Regions from separate parts of the Sphingomonas sp. LR59 genome, predicted to be linked through region 2. Evidence: riboswitches for the same ligand, from Rfam matches in the RefSeq annotation. Region 2 holds a riboswitch; each other region holds the start of a gene.
What was found. A riboswitch is a leader RNA that binds a small molecule or an ion and turns the genes downstream of it on or off. The one in region 2 is predicted to bind cobalamin.
Positions count from the first base shown of each region.

Region 1 (4,276 bases), 220 kb from region 2:
ATCGGCAGATTGAGCATCGCCTTGGCGTCCCAGCTCGTGCCGCCATCGGTAACGGTCGCAACGCTCGCCTGACTCAGTGCGGCGATCTTGGTGGCATCCGGCTGGTTGGTCACGATGCGGACCAGGCCGCCCATCGACGACGACCCGAACAACACGCCTTGCGGTCCGCGCAGCACTTCGACCCGAGCGACGTCGAACAGCTGCGGGTCGGGCTGCGAAAAGCCGCGGAGTGCGCGGGTCTGAAGCGGGGTCTCGTCGAGGTAGACGCCCGTCGTCGGCGACTGGACGAACCCCACCCCGCCGATCCCGCGTATGATATATTGCGAGTTGCCGGGCCCGGTGGTCGCGAAGGCCAGGCCCGGCACGGAGTCCGCGACGCGGGAGAAGTCCTGCGCATTGAGGCGGCGCAGCAGGTCGGCAGGAAGGATGGTGACGCTTGCGGGCACGTCCTTGAGCGCTTGCGGGCGTTTCAGCGCGGTGACGATAATGTCGTTGGTTTCCGCTGGTCCATCGCTCAGCGTGTTGGTCGCCGTTGCGTCGGCCTTCGTGGGAGGGGCCACCAGATCCTGAGCAGATGCTGGTACGGCGAGCAGGAGGCAGGGCAGGCATGCCCCCGCCAACAAGTGGGATCGGATCATGAATAGGCCTTTGACCGGCCCCGCGAAAGCACGCGAGCCGTGGACGTGGTTGCTCCTGAAGGAGCACGCGATCAGGTGGTCAAAGGAGGGCCGGTGGACCTCGAAGCGGAGGCCGAAGATGGCTGCGGCGAATGATCGCCGGCAGCACGGCCGGTGACAGCCCGACCGCCATGACGAAAACGATTAAGGTGATGAGCTGAATAGGATCGATCGCACCGAGCGATGCTGCCGACAGGCCCGCAAAGGCGCAGGGCATGTCAGCCTTGCCATGATCCTTCGACTTGCCGTGATCGGGCATGTCGCCGTGCATCCCCGGCATTGCCATCGTTACGGCTCGAGGAGCCACGCCGGAACAGAGCTCGATCGTGATCCGGCCGTGCTCGCTGCCAATCATGTACCCGGCCGGTACCAGCAGCTTGAGCAACAGCGTTGCCGCGCATACGAGCACAGCGAAGTAGCGTTGCGCTAGGAGGCGACGAACGGCGAACACCGAATGCGGGTAGCGCAGGCAGGCAGTCCTGTCATTGCCGTGTCGATCTCCCCTGTAAACGGACGGGATCAGAGAAGGCCGAGGCTGTCTTGCCGATCGGAACCTTCCCCGGTACGCATTGTCCGTCAGGCCGGAGAGGTATCTCCGACCCGACAATGATCGCGCTGGTGTCCCGAGAGGGACTTAATAGGGAACACGGTGTGGGAGACGCTCTCCCGAAGCCGAGGCTGTCCCTGCAACTGTAAGCGGCGAGCGAGACGTACATCGCGTCCTCTTCTGGAGGGTGCAGCCACTGGACCAACGCCGTAACGGCCGAGATCCGGGAAGGCCGTATATCGAGCGACGACCCGTGAGCCAGGAGACCTGCCAGCGTCTGGTCGCTCTTGCTTTGGTCCAGGGGATGGTCGGGGCACGGTTCTTCCGTCTGAGCGACGAACGAGCGGCGGGGGTCGCATCGGTTCGTGTCGCGGGCGCTTGCGTCCGCCTGTCGACGCGTGCCGACCGTTCGCAGCGGACGCCCCCGTCCGAAGTCGCTTGGCGCACGGGGGACGGACATGAAGAATCTGAGATTACGAACAAAATGGCTCGAATGCGTGGCTATAGCTTCGGCATGTAGCACCACACCAGCATGGGCTCAGGGGCAAGACACCGAGGCTGTGCCGTCACAGGCACCAAACGACATTGTCGTGTTCGGCCGCGGCGAAGCGAAGATCGGTGTTGCGCATGCAGCAAGTGAGGGCACCGTCGCCGGTGCCGACCTTCTGGTTCGCCCGCTGCTGCGCGTTGCCGAACTGCTAGAGGCGATACCTGGCATGGTCGCTGCGCAGCATTCGGGAAGCGGCAAGGCCAACCAGTATTTCCTGCGTGGCTTCAATCTCGATCACGGTTCGGACTTCACAACTTATATCGACGGGGTGCAAATGAACCTGCGCACCCACGGTCATGGCCAAGGCTATCTCGATCTCAACGGACTGATCCCGGAGATCGTCGCGCGCGAGGATTTTCGCAAAGGGCCATACCGTGCCGATGGCGGCGACTTCGCGCTGGCGGGGGCTGCCTACATGACCACGATCGACAGCTTTGCCCGGCCGTGGCTTTCGGTCGAGGGCGGCTCTTATGGCTATGGTCGGATCGCCGCGGGCGGGACGATTGACGGGATTGGTCCGGGGAAACTGACGCTCGTCGCGCAAACCAAGGTCTACGACGGACCATGGGAGGAGCCTGAGCATCTGCGACACGCATCTGGCTTCGCGAAGTATACCGCTCCAGCTGGCGCAGGCCAGGTCGAAGCCTCGCTCAACGCCTACCGCGCGACCTGGCGTCCGACCGAACAGATTCCCGAGCGCATAATTGGTACCGCGCTCTGCAAGGACGTGTTCTGCTCACCCGATCCGACGGCACGCGGCGAAACGACACGGCTCGTCGGCAACGTCGCGGTCCGCCAGCCTGACTGGCACGCCAATGTCTATGGTCAGTTCTACGACTGGTCGATGTATTCGAACCCGACCTACACCGACCCGGACGGGACCAGCGCACAGATCCGCCAGTTCGACAAACGCTGGATCGTCGGCGCGAGGGGCGAAAAGCGTTGGACGCTCGCACCAGCTCTCGCCGTCTCGCTCGGTACCGAAGAGCGCTACGACCATATCGGCAGCGTCGGTGTCTATCGCACCAGCGCGCGATCGTTCCTGTCGTCGCTCGGTCGCTACCATGTCGAGGAAGCGTCGGCGGCATTGTATGGCGAAGCGACGTGGACGCCGGTTACGGGCCTCCGCCTGATCGGTGGGGTTCGTGGAGATTATTATCACTACGTCGTTCGCGCGCGGGATCAGGCGGCCGTGTTGGCCGGGGAAGGCAGTGGCGACGACACGACCCTGTCGCCCAAGGCATCGATCGCGTACTCGCCGACCGATCGGCTGGAGTTCTACGGCAACTGGGGACGTGGGTTCCACTCCAACGACGTCCGCGGCGCGGTAAACGTCGAAACGCCGGTGCCTGTGCTGGTCCGCGGCAACGGCCGTGAAGTCGGCGCCCGGTGGCAGTTACCCGGCATTACGCTGACCGCGACCTATTGGTGGCTCGACGTCGACAGCGAACTGCGCTTCGTTGGAGATTCCAACGCGGTTGAACCGACCGGTGCCAGCGAGCGTCGTGGCTATGAACTGGTGGCGTTCTGGCGGCCCAGGCCGTGGCTTGCGATCGACGGCAACTATACGGCAAGCCGATCGCGCAACGACAATGGCGATCGCATTCCCAACGCCTTCGAGAACGCCGCATCCGCCGGGATCGCGCTGGTGCTCAATCCTTGGGAGGCAAGCGCTCGCGTCCGCCACCTTGGGCCCTATCCTTTGATCGAAGACAACAGCGTCCGAGATACAGGAAGCACCGTCGTCAACGTCCGCGCGGCTCGCAAGATCGGGCGGTTCGACGTGTACGGTGAGGTGCTCAACATCCTCGACAGCCGCGACAAGGACATCGCCTATTTCTACGAGTCCTACATTCCCTCGTTCGACGCCTCAGGGCCGACGGATGGCCGGTTGAGCCGCGTAGTTGAGCCACGCACCTTGCGCCTGGGTGCCCGGGTGAATTTCTAGGCAGTGCCAGATGGTCGCCAGCTTCGGATGAAGCTGGCGACCATTGAATTTCGGTATGGATAAAACACTCCCGTTATCTCACGCGGCCGACACATCACCACGTTCGTTGTAAACACTCGAGCAAATGTCATAGCCCACTTTGAAGGAGCAATACGATGTCGGACCTCAGCCTACACGAACTGTCGAAAAAGATGGCAAAGTTGGACTTCACAATGATGGCCACTCGCTCATCCAACGGAACGATGACGGCCCGCCCGATGAGCAACAATGGCGATGTCGAATATCAAGGTGACAGCTACTTTTTTGCCTACGAAAAATCACGGAAGATTGCTGACCTGCGCGCCGATCCTCACGTCACGCTTAGCTATACCGGCGCCGTCGGTATGCTCGGTGGTCCCCCGCTGTTTGTAGCTGTCGAAGGAGCCGCTGCGCTAATCGAGGACAAAGTCGCGTTCGCCGATCACTGGACCAAGGATCTCGATCGGTATTTTCCTCAGGGCATCGACACACCCGGCGTTGTGATGATCCGTGTCGACGCAAAGGCAATTCGTTAC
Region 1 covers NZ_JASPFL010000001.1:1,565,704-1,569,979, reverse strand. The annotation lists gene QP164_RS07100 (TonB-dependent receptor) at 1-638, opposite strand, end outside; gene QP164_RS07095 (DUF2946 family protein) at 718-1,086, opposite strand; cobalamin riboswitch at 1,277-1,513, shown strand; gene QP164_RS07090 (TonB-dependent receptor) at 1,683-3,722, shown strand; gene QP164_RS07085 (pyridoxamine 5'-phosphate oxidase family protein) at 3,878-4,276, shown strand, end outside.
Region 1: it holds a riboswitch for cobalamin, as region 2 does, so the genes downstream of both, QP164_RS07090 (TonB-dependent receptor) here and QP164_RS06120 (DUF1636 domain-containing protein) in region 2, are expected to answer to the same signal.

Region 2 (4,276 bases):
ACCCGGTCCTGCAGCGCGGACCAGCGCTCTCCATCAGGCGGGGGAGACGCATCGGGATCGTCGTAGAATGCGGCGAGCTCGACACGATCGATTGCCGTCGAGGCCAGCCCGTCCCATGCCCCGAAATCGAGTTCGCGCCAGCGTGGGTCGACCTCGACCGCAACGCCTCGCGGTTCACCGATCGCCGCCGCACAGGCGCGTGCGCGGATCAGATCGGAGGCCTCGATCCGTTCGATCGCAAGACTCTCGGCGCGTGCCATACAGGCGGCAATCCCTCCCTTGGTTACCGGGTCGTCGGTCCGCCCGAGCATTCGCCCCGCCACGTCGGGCGCACCATGCCGCATCAGGTGCAGCATGTACGCGCTCACGCCGCCGAAACGCCCGCCTCGGCGAACGTCGCCATCTCGGCATGCACGGCCAGCGCGGCTCGAATCAGCAATGTTGCGGTCGCAGCGCCGCTGCCCTCGCCCAGCCGCATCCCGAGCGAGAGCAACGGGTCGAGGCCCATTCGCTCAAGCAGAAGACGGTGCCCCGGCTCGGCCGAGACATGTCCGGCAAGGCAGTGCGCCAGAATGTCCGGACACGCCGCCGCCAATGTCGCGACCGCCGCACAGCAGATGAACCCATCGAGCATCACCGGCACGCCCGCCTGCCGTGCCGCGACCACCGCCCCCGCGATCGCCGCTAACTCGCGTCCGCCGAGCCGCCGCAAAATCTCGAACGGCGTGCTCAGCGCGTCCCGGTGCAGCGTGACCCCAGCCTCGACGACCGCGATCTTCCGCGCGATGCCGTCATCGTCGACCCCGGTTCCCGGCCCCACCCAGTCGCTCGCCGACCCGCCGAAGCTCGCCAGGCACAGCGCCGCGGCGGTCGTCGAATTGCCGATCCCCATCTCGCCGAGCACCACCAAGTCCGGCGCGTCCGAGACGGCAGCCGCGCCCGCGTTCAACGCGGCAAGGCACTCGTCCTCCGACATCGCAGGCGCTTGCGTGAAATCCGCCGTCGGCCGGTCGAGCTCGAGCGACACGATCTTCAGATCGAGGCCAGCCGCACGTGACAGCGCGTTGATCGCCGCGCCACCATGCTCGAAATTGGCCACCATCTGCGCGGTGACGGAAGCCGGAAACGCGCTGACGCCGCGCGCGACGATGCCGTGATTGCCCGCGAACACCACCGCGCTGCCACGATCGAGCCGAGGCAGCGGGTTGCCCTGCCAGCCGGCCATGAACACCGCGATATCCTCCAGCAGCCCTAGCGACCCAGGGGCTTGGTCAGTTCGCCTTGCCGGGCGATCGCCGCGGATCGCGCCGCCGCGTCCGCCTGCGGCAAGCCGCGCAAGGCCGCCAGAAACCCGGCGGGCGTCGCGAACGCGGTCATTCGACGACGAAGCCTTCGGGCGGCGTGCGGGTGATGAAATGTCCCTTCACGCCCTGCGGCCATTGCTTGAACGGCACCTGCCCGAACGCGCTCTCGCCGTAGAGCCTCGCGTAATCGAGGATCGCGCGCGCGGCGTCTTCGGTCGGTTCGAACCGGCCGAGCACATAGCCGACCTTGGCGGGTGCGCGCAGGTGGATCGTGCAGAAATCCTGGCATGCGAATAGGCAGGGCATCTCCTGCACCGCGACGTCGGCATAGGCCGGGTCGCTCTGCTGCACCGTCTTCAGCGCCTGCACGAGCCGCGCGCCGCCGCGCTGGCCCTGCTCGTCGTCGCGCGCATCGGCCGAATGGCGGCACGTGTTGCACGCGACCACCGCGACGCCGTCCTCGGCGGGCTTCAGCATGTCCGTTCCCGAACGGTCGCAGCATTATGTAGATTTGGCATAGGAACCCCTTCGGACAGTCGATCCCGCACTGCACGAAGGGCGAGAGGCGCACGCCTCCAGCCTCCGCGCGACGCGAAGCGATGTCGTCGCTCGGGGTGTTACCCGTCCGTTCGGCGCACCCTGGCCGGACGAAAGACGACCGCGACGGGCAGGTCTCCTGGCTCGCGGGTCAACGCCGTCCGCGCCGCCTTCTCGGGAGTATCCCAATGGCATGAGGCACGATGGCTCGCCGCGTACAGTTGCAGGGGCAGCCGGGTGTTTCCCGTTCCCATTTTCATTTCCCTACGCGTGAGCGTCGGGGGAACCTGTCGCGGGGGGATCGATAGGCGGGAGGAAGACACGGCGCAAGACACGGCTACGTCGGTTAGAAGTCCGCCAGCCATCCCCACGCGCTCCCGTCATCCTGACGAAAGTCAGGATCCAGGGTAACGGGCGGTGGCCTTCGTGGCTCTGGATCCTGACTTTCGTCAGGATGACGGACGGTGGCTGTTTTGGGCCGCAGAGTACGGAGCCGCCTAGAACTCCACGCCCGCCTGCGCCTTAACGCCCGACCGGAACGGGTGCTTCACCTGCGTCATCTCGGTTACCAGGTCCGCCGCCTCGATCAGCGCGTCGGGCGCGTTCCGCCCGGTCACCACGACATGCGTCATCTCAGGCTTCGCCGCCAACACCGCCAGCACCTCGTCGACCGGCAGATACTCATACCGCAGCACGATGTTCAGTTCGTCAGCCACCACCATCGCATAGGACGGATCCGCGATCATCCGCTTGACCTCGTCCCACGCCTCGCGCGCCACTGCGATATCGCGCGCACGATCCTGCGTATCCCAGGTGAACCCCTCCCCCATCGGCTTGAACTCGCACAGGTCCGGGAACGCATCGAAGATTGCCTTCTCGCCGGTTGCCATCGCGCCCTTGACGAACTGTACCACGCCGACCTTGCGCCCATGGCCGATCATCCGCACCGCCATGCCGAACGCGGCGGTCGACTTGCCCTTGCCCTTGCCGGTGTGGACGATGATCAGCCCCTTCTCGATCGTCTTGCTCGCGACGATCTTATCATGGACCTCTTTCCGCTTGGCGCTCCTGGCATTCTGCTCGTCGTCGGTCCGCATGATCATGTCCTCTCGCGCTCGCGCTCTGTACTGCCGATGGCGGATCACGCCGCGCGGCGCTAGAGGACCGAGCATGCTCCGCATCACCGACCTCAAGCTGCCGCTCAACCATGCCGACGAAGCGCTCCCCGCCGCGATCCGCGATCGCCTGCGCGTAACCCCGCGCGACCTGATCCGCTACACGATCGCGAGGCGCGCGCACGATGCGCGCGACAAGATGGACATCCAGCTCGTCTATTCGGTCGACGTCACGCTGAAGAACGAGGACACCGTCCTCACGCGCTTCCGCAAGGATCGCCACGTCCAGCGCACCCCCGACACGGGGTATCGCTTCGTCACCAAGGGCGGCCCGAGCTACACCGGCCCCCGCCCGGTGGTCGTCGGCGCGGGGCCCTGCGGCCTATTCGCGGGCCTGATCCTCGCGCAGATGGGGTTCCGCCCAATCATCCTCGACCGCGGCAAGGTCGTCCGCGAGCGCACCAAGGACACCTGGGGCCTCTGGCGCAAGAGCGTCCTCAATCCCGAATCCAACGTCCAGTTCGGCGAAGGCGGCGCCGGCACCTTCTCCGACGGCAAGCTCTGGAGCCAGATCAAGGACCCGCGCCATCTCGGCCGGAAAGTCCTGACCGAATTCGTGAAGGCCGGCGCGCCGCCCGAGATCCTCACCGAAGCGCACCCGCACATCGGCACCTTCCGCCTCGTCACGATGGTCGAGAGCATGCGCGAGACGATCGAGGCGCTCGGCGGCGAATACCGCTTCTCGACGCGCGTCGACGGTCTCGACATCGTCGAGGACGCCGGCACGCGCCAGCTCCGCGGGCTCCACCTGAGCACCGGCGACTATCTCGAAGCCAACCACGTCGTCTTCGCGGTCGGGCACAGCGCGCGGGACACATTCGAGATGCTGCATGCCAAGGGTGTCCACGTCGAGGCGAAGCCGTTCTCGATCGGTGTCCGCATCGAGCATCCGCAGTCGTGGATCGACGAAGCCCGGTTCGGGCCGTGCGCGGGCCATCCGGATCTCGGGGCGGCGGCGTACAGCCTGTCGCACCACTGCAAGAACGGTCGGACCGTCTATAGCTTCTGCATGTGCCCGGGCGGCACCGTCGTCGCAGCGACTTCGGAGGAGGGCCGCGTCGCCACCAATGGCATGAGCCAATATTCGCGCAACGAACGCAACGCGAACTCGGGGATCGTCATCGGCATCGACCCCGAGCGCGATTATCCCGGCCACCCGCTGGCGGGGATCGAACTGCAACGCCACTGGGAATCGCGCGCCTATGTCGCCGGCGGCTCGAACTACAAGGCGCCTGCGCAACGCATTGGCGACCTGCTCGC
Region 2 covers NZ_JASPFL010000001.1:1,350,321-1,354,596, forward strand. The annotation lists gene QP164_RS06110 (histidine phosphatase family protein) at 1-356, opposite strand, end outside; partial or broken gene cobT (nicotinate-nucleotide--dimethylbenzimidazole phosphoribosyltransferase) at 365-1,377, opposite strand; gene QP164_RS06120 (DUF1636 domain-containing protein) at 1,374-1,781, opposite strand; cobalamin riboswitch at 1,954-2,147, opposite strand; gene cobO (cob(I)yrinic acid a,c-diamide adenosyltransferase) at 2,339-2,944, opposite strand; gene QP164_RS06130 (NAD(P)/FAD-dependent oxidoreductase) at 3,012-4,276, shown strand, end outside.

Region 3 (4,276 bases), 210 kb from region 2:
CTCTGATGACACGCCGGCCACCGCTGCGCGTGATCGTGCGGCGCATCCACCTCTGGCTGGGGCTGTCGATCGGCGCGCTGTTCGCGTTCGCCGGGCTGACCGGCAGCATCCTCGTCTTCTATCCGGAGATCGACGCGGCGCTCAGCCCGGCGTTGCGCGCGATACCGAACGGTGCGCGGCCGGTATCGTGGCAAGCGGTCGTCGACACGCTCCACCGTGAGCATCCGGGTCGCACCGGCGCGTGGCGGATCGAAGTCACGACGGATGGCGGCGCGATCCCGGTCCGCTATTATAAGCCCAAGGAAACCACCGGTCGCGACTTCGCGCCCCTGCTTGCCTGGATCGACCCGGTGCGGCTGACGACGATCCGCACCGGCTTCTGGGGCGATACCATCGTCACCTGGATCTACGACCTCCATTACCGGCTGCTACTTGAGAAACCCGGTGGCATCGTCATGGGGATCGCAGGAATCGTTATGCTGCTGATGATCGCCAGCGGGATCTGGGCGTGGTGGCCGCGCCCCGGCGGCTGGTGGCGCGCGCTCCGCTTCAAGCGCGACGCCGCCCCGATCCGGCGGCTGTACGACTGGCACAAGCTGATCGGCGTGGCCGGCGCGATCCTGCTGCTCGTCGTCACCGCGACCGGGGTGATGCTCGACCTCCCCGACCAGACGCGCTCCGTAATCGGACGCGCCTCACCGCTATACCACATGCCGTCGCTTAAGGTTGTCGCGCCGGGCGAGCCCTTATCGGTCGACCGACTGGTCACGGTCGCCGAGCGCCGCTTTCCCGGTGCCGCGCTCGCCTGGATCGAAACCCCCGCCTCGCCGACCGGCACCATGCGGATTAACCTCGCGCAGGACGGCGAGCCAAGCCGCCGCTTTCCGCGCACTAACGTCTGGCTCGATCCCTATACCGGCGCCATCCTCGCGACCCGCAACGGCCTCGCCGAGACACGCGGCGACACCGTGATGAACTGGCTCCACCCGCTGCACGGCGGCGAGGCGTTCGGACTGCCAGGACGCGTTCTCGCCTTCGCCGCCGGGATCGTCCCGATCGCGCTGTTCGTAACCGGCGTGCTGCGCTGGCAACGACGGCGGCACCCGCAAAGGACGATTGGCACCCGGCACGAACCCGGCTAGCACGACGCCCGAGCGGCCGGTTCGACCGGTGGCTTGCTAGATCGCGTCGGTGCCCGGAAGGGCTTGATTGGGAATGCGGTGCGGACGGTTCGCCGTCTTATGCCGCGGCTGTCCCTGCAACTGTAAGCGGCGAGCGAAGCGCACGAGCCCTCTGCGCGAAGGCAGCCACTGGGCCGCAAGGCCTGGGAAGGCGGTGCGCCGAGCCTTGACCCGCGAGCCAGGAGACCTGCCGGCGTCTGGTCGCTCTTGTCCCGGTCCAGGGGGTGGCCGAGGCACGGTGAACGCCGCCTGCGTGACACTGGCTGAGCGACGACCATGTGGCGGGGGCCGCATCGGCGTCGTGCGTCGGCCGCTCATGGCGTCCGGTCGTCGTATGGCCCGGCCGTTCGCGGCAGGCCCCCGTCCTCGTCGGACGCTGCGGGGCTATTGCATGACGACTTTAACGATTGAGCGACCGATGCGAGTTTCGACACGCAAGCGCATCGGCTGGATGTTCATTGGGCTAATCGTGGCCAACATCGCCGCCTGGTGCTGGGCATTCTCGCTGTTCCATGCGCAACCGCTGATGCTAGGCACGGCGTTATTGGCCTGGGGTCTCGGCCTGCGCCACGCGGTCGATGCGGACCACATCGCCGCGATCGACAACGTGACGCGGAAGCTCATGCAGGACGGCCAGCGGCCGATCGCGGTCGGCTTCTGGTTCGCGATCGGCCATTCGGGGATCGTGCTGATCGCTGCCGTCGCGATCGCGCTCACCGCCAGTGCGCTGTCGCAGTTCGAGGCATTCAAGCAGGTCGGCGGCGTGGTCGCGACGACGATCTCCGCGCTGTTCCTGTTCACGATCGCAGCGATGAACCTGATCATACTCCGCTCGGTCTGGCGCACCTTCGGTCATGTCCGCAGCGGCGGGACGTATGTCGAGGAGGATCTCGACCTGCTGCTCGGCAACCGCGGGCTGCTCGCACGGCTGTTCCGGCCGATGTTCCGGCTGGTCACGCGCAGCTGGCATATGGCACCGCTCGGCTTCTTATTCGGGCTAGGCTTCGACACCGCCACGGAGGTTGCGATCCTGGGCCTTTCCGCCAGTCAGGCCGCCGACGGTCTCTCGATCGGCATCGTCCTCGTGCTCCCGGTGCTGTTCGCGACCGGCATGGCGCTGGTCGACACCGCGGACGGCGTCGTCATGCTCGGCGCGTACGAATGGGCGTTCGTGAAGCCGATCCGCAAACTTTATTACAACATCACCATTACGCTGATCTCCGCGATCGTCGCGATAGCGATCGGCGGGATCGAGACGCTCGCGCTGCTTGGCGCAAAGCTCGGCCTGACCGGCGGCATCTGGGATCTGGCAGCCGCACTCGGCGAGAACTTCAACGGCCTGGGCTTCGCGATCATCGGCCTGTTCGTGCTGTGCTGGGTCCTGAGCTTCGCCATCTACCGCTGGAAACGCTTCGATGAGATCGAGGTCGTGCACGGATAGCTGGCGGCGTGGCGGAAAGTCCTCTAACCCACCCCCGAGGCTCGGTTTCACCGAACCTCACAGATCGCGCCGGTGCCCGGAAGGGCTTGAATGGGAATGCGGTGCGGGAGGAGTCCTCCCAATGCCGCGGCTGTCCCTGCAACTGTAAGCGGTGAGCGAGACGCACACGTCCTTCGTTTCGGAGGGCAGCCACTGGGGAAACCTGGGAAGGCGTACGTCGAGCCTCGACCCGCGAGCCAGGAGACCTGCCAGCGTTATGGTCGCTCTTGCTACGATCCAGGGGATGGTCGCGGCACGGTACTCCGTCTGAGCGACGAACGCGTGCGACCGAAAGGTCGTGCGTGCGTGTGCTTTAGACGTCGAGGAAATAATCATGTCCGATCTTTCAAAGGTCCCCGTTACCATCGTCACCGGCTTCCTGGGCGCCGGCAAGACTACGCTCATCAGCCACCTGATCCGTCATGCGAACGGCCGCCGGCTCGCCGTCGTCGTCAACGAGTTCGGCACTCTGGGGATCGACGGCGACATCCTCAAGGGCTGCGCGATTCCGGATTGCCCGGCCGAGAACGTCGTCGAGCTGGCGAACGGCTGCATCTGCTGCACCGTGGCAGACGACTTCATCCCGACCGTCGAGACGCTGCTCGCGCTCGACCCGCGCCCCGACCACATCCTGATCGAGACGTCCGGCCTCGCGCTGCCCAAGCCGCTGCTCAAGGCATTCGACTGGCCCGCGATCCGCTCACGCATCACCGTCGACGGCGTCATCGCACTCGCCGATGCCGAAGCGGTCGCCGCCGGTCGCTTCGCACCCGACGTCGCCGCGCTCGATGCACAACGCGCTGCCGACCCGAGCGTCGATCACGAGACGCCTTTGTCGGAAGTGTTCGAGGACCAGCTCGCCTGCGCCGATCTGGTGCTGTTGACGAAGGTCGATCTCGCCGGACCCGAAGGCGTCGCCAAGGCGCGCGCGGTGATCGCTGCCGGGTCCGCACGACCGCTGCCGGTCATCGACCTCACCGACGGCATCATCGATCCGCGCGTGATCCTGGGCCTCAACGCCGCTGCCGAGGACGACATCGCCAGCCGCCCCTCGCATCACGACGGCGAAGACGATCACGAGCATGACGATTTCGACAGCGTCGTCGTCGAGCTGGGCGAGATCGCCGACCCCGCCGACCTGACCGCGAAGATCGAGGCGCTCGCCCGCAGCGCGGACATCCTCCGCGTGAAGGGCTATGCAGCCGTCACCGGCAAGCCGATGCGCCTGCTCGTCCAGGCGGTCGGCGCGCGCGTCCGCACGCAGTACGACCGCCCATGGCGCGCCGGCGAACAGCGCCGCACGCAACTGGTGGTCATCGCCGAGCACGACCGCATCGACGAGGCCCGCATCAAGGCCGCGCTGGACGCCTGAGGCCGACGATGCACGTCGTCTTCCGCGAGACCCACGGGCTGGAGGAAAGCGCGGTCCCGCAGGACCTCGCCCAATCCCCTGCGGACCTCGTCGTCCTTTCCTTCTCAGACGGTGACCTCGGCGCATTCGCTGCGGGCTGGAGACGTGCGGACGCTGCCGGAAGCCGATTGCCGTCGCTACGCCTGGCGAACCTGACCGCGCTCCAGCATCCACTCTCGGTCGACACCTATGTCGAGCAGACGC
Region 3 covers NZ_JASPFL010000001.1:1,137,437-1,141,712, reverse strand. The annotation lists gene QP164_RS05225 (TonB-dependent receptor) at 1-6, shown strand, start outside; gene QP164_RS05220 (PepSY-associated TM helix domain-containing protein) at 6-1,142, shown strand; cobalamin riboswitch at 1,173-1,390, shown strand; gene QP164_RS05215 (HoxN/HupN/NixA family nickel/cobalt transporter) at 1,600-2,622, shown strand; cobalamin riboswitch at 2,676-2,889, shown strand; gene cobW (cobalamin biosynthesis protein CobW) at 2,996-4,033, shown strand; partial or broken gene cobN (cobaltochelatase subunit CobN) at 4,042-4,276, shown strand, end outside.
Region 3: it holds a riboswitch for cobalamin, as region 2 does, so the genes downstream of both, QP164_RS05215 (HoxN/HupN/NixA family nickel/cobalt transporter) here and QP164_RS06120 (DUF1636 domain-containing protein) in region 2, are expected to answer to the same signal.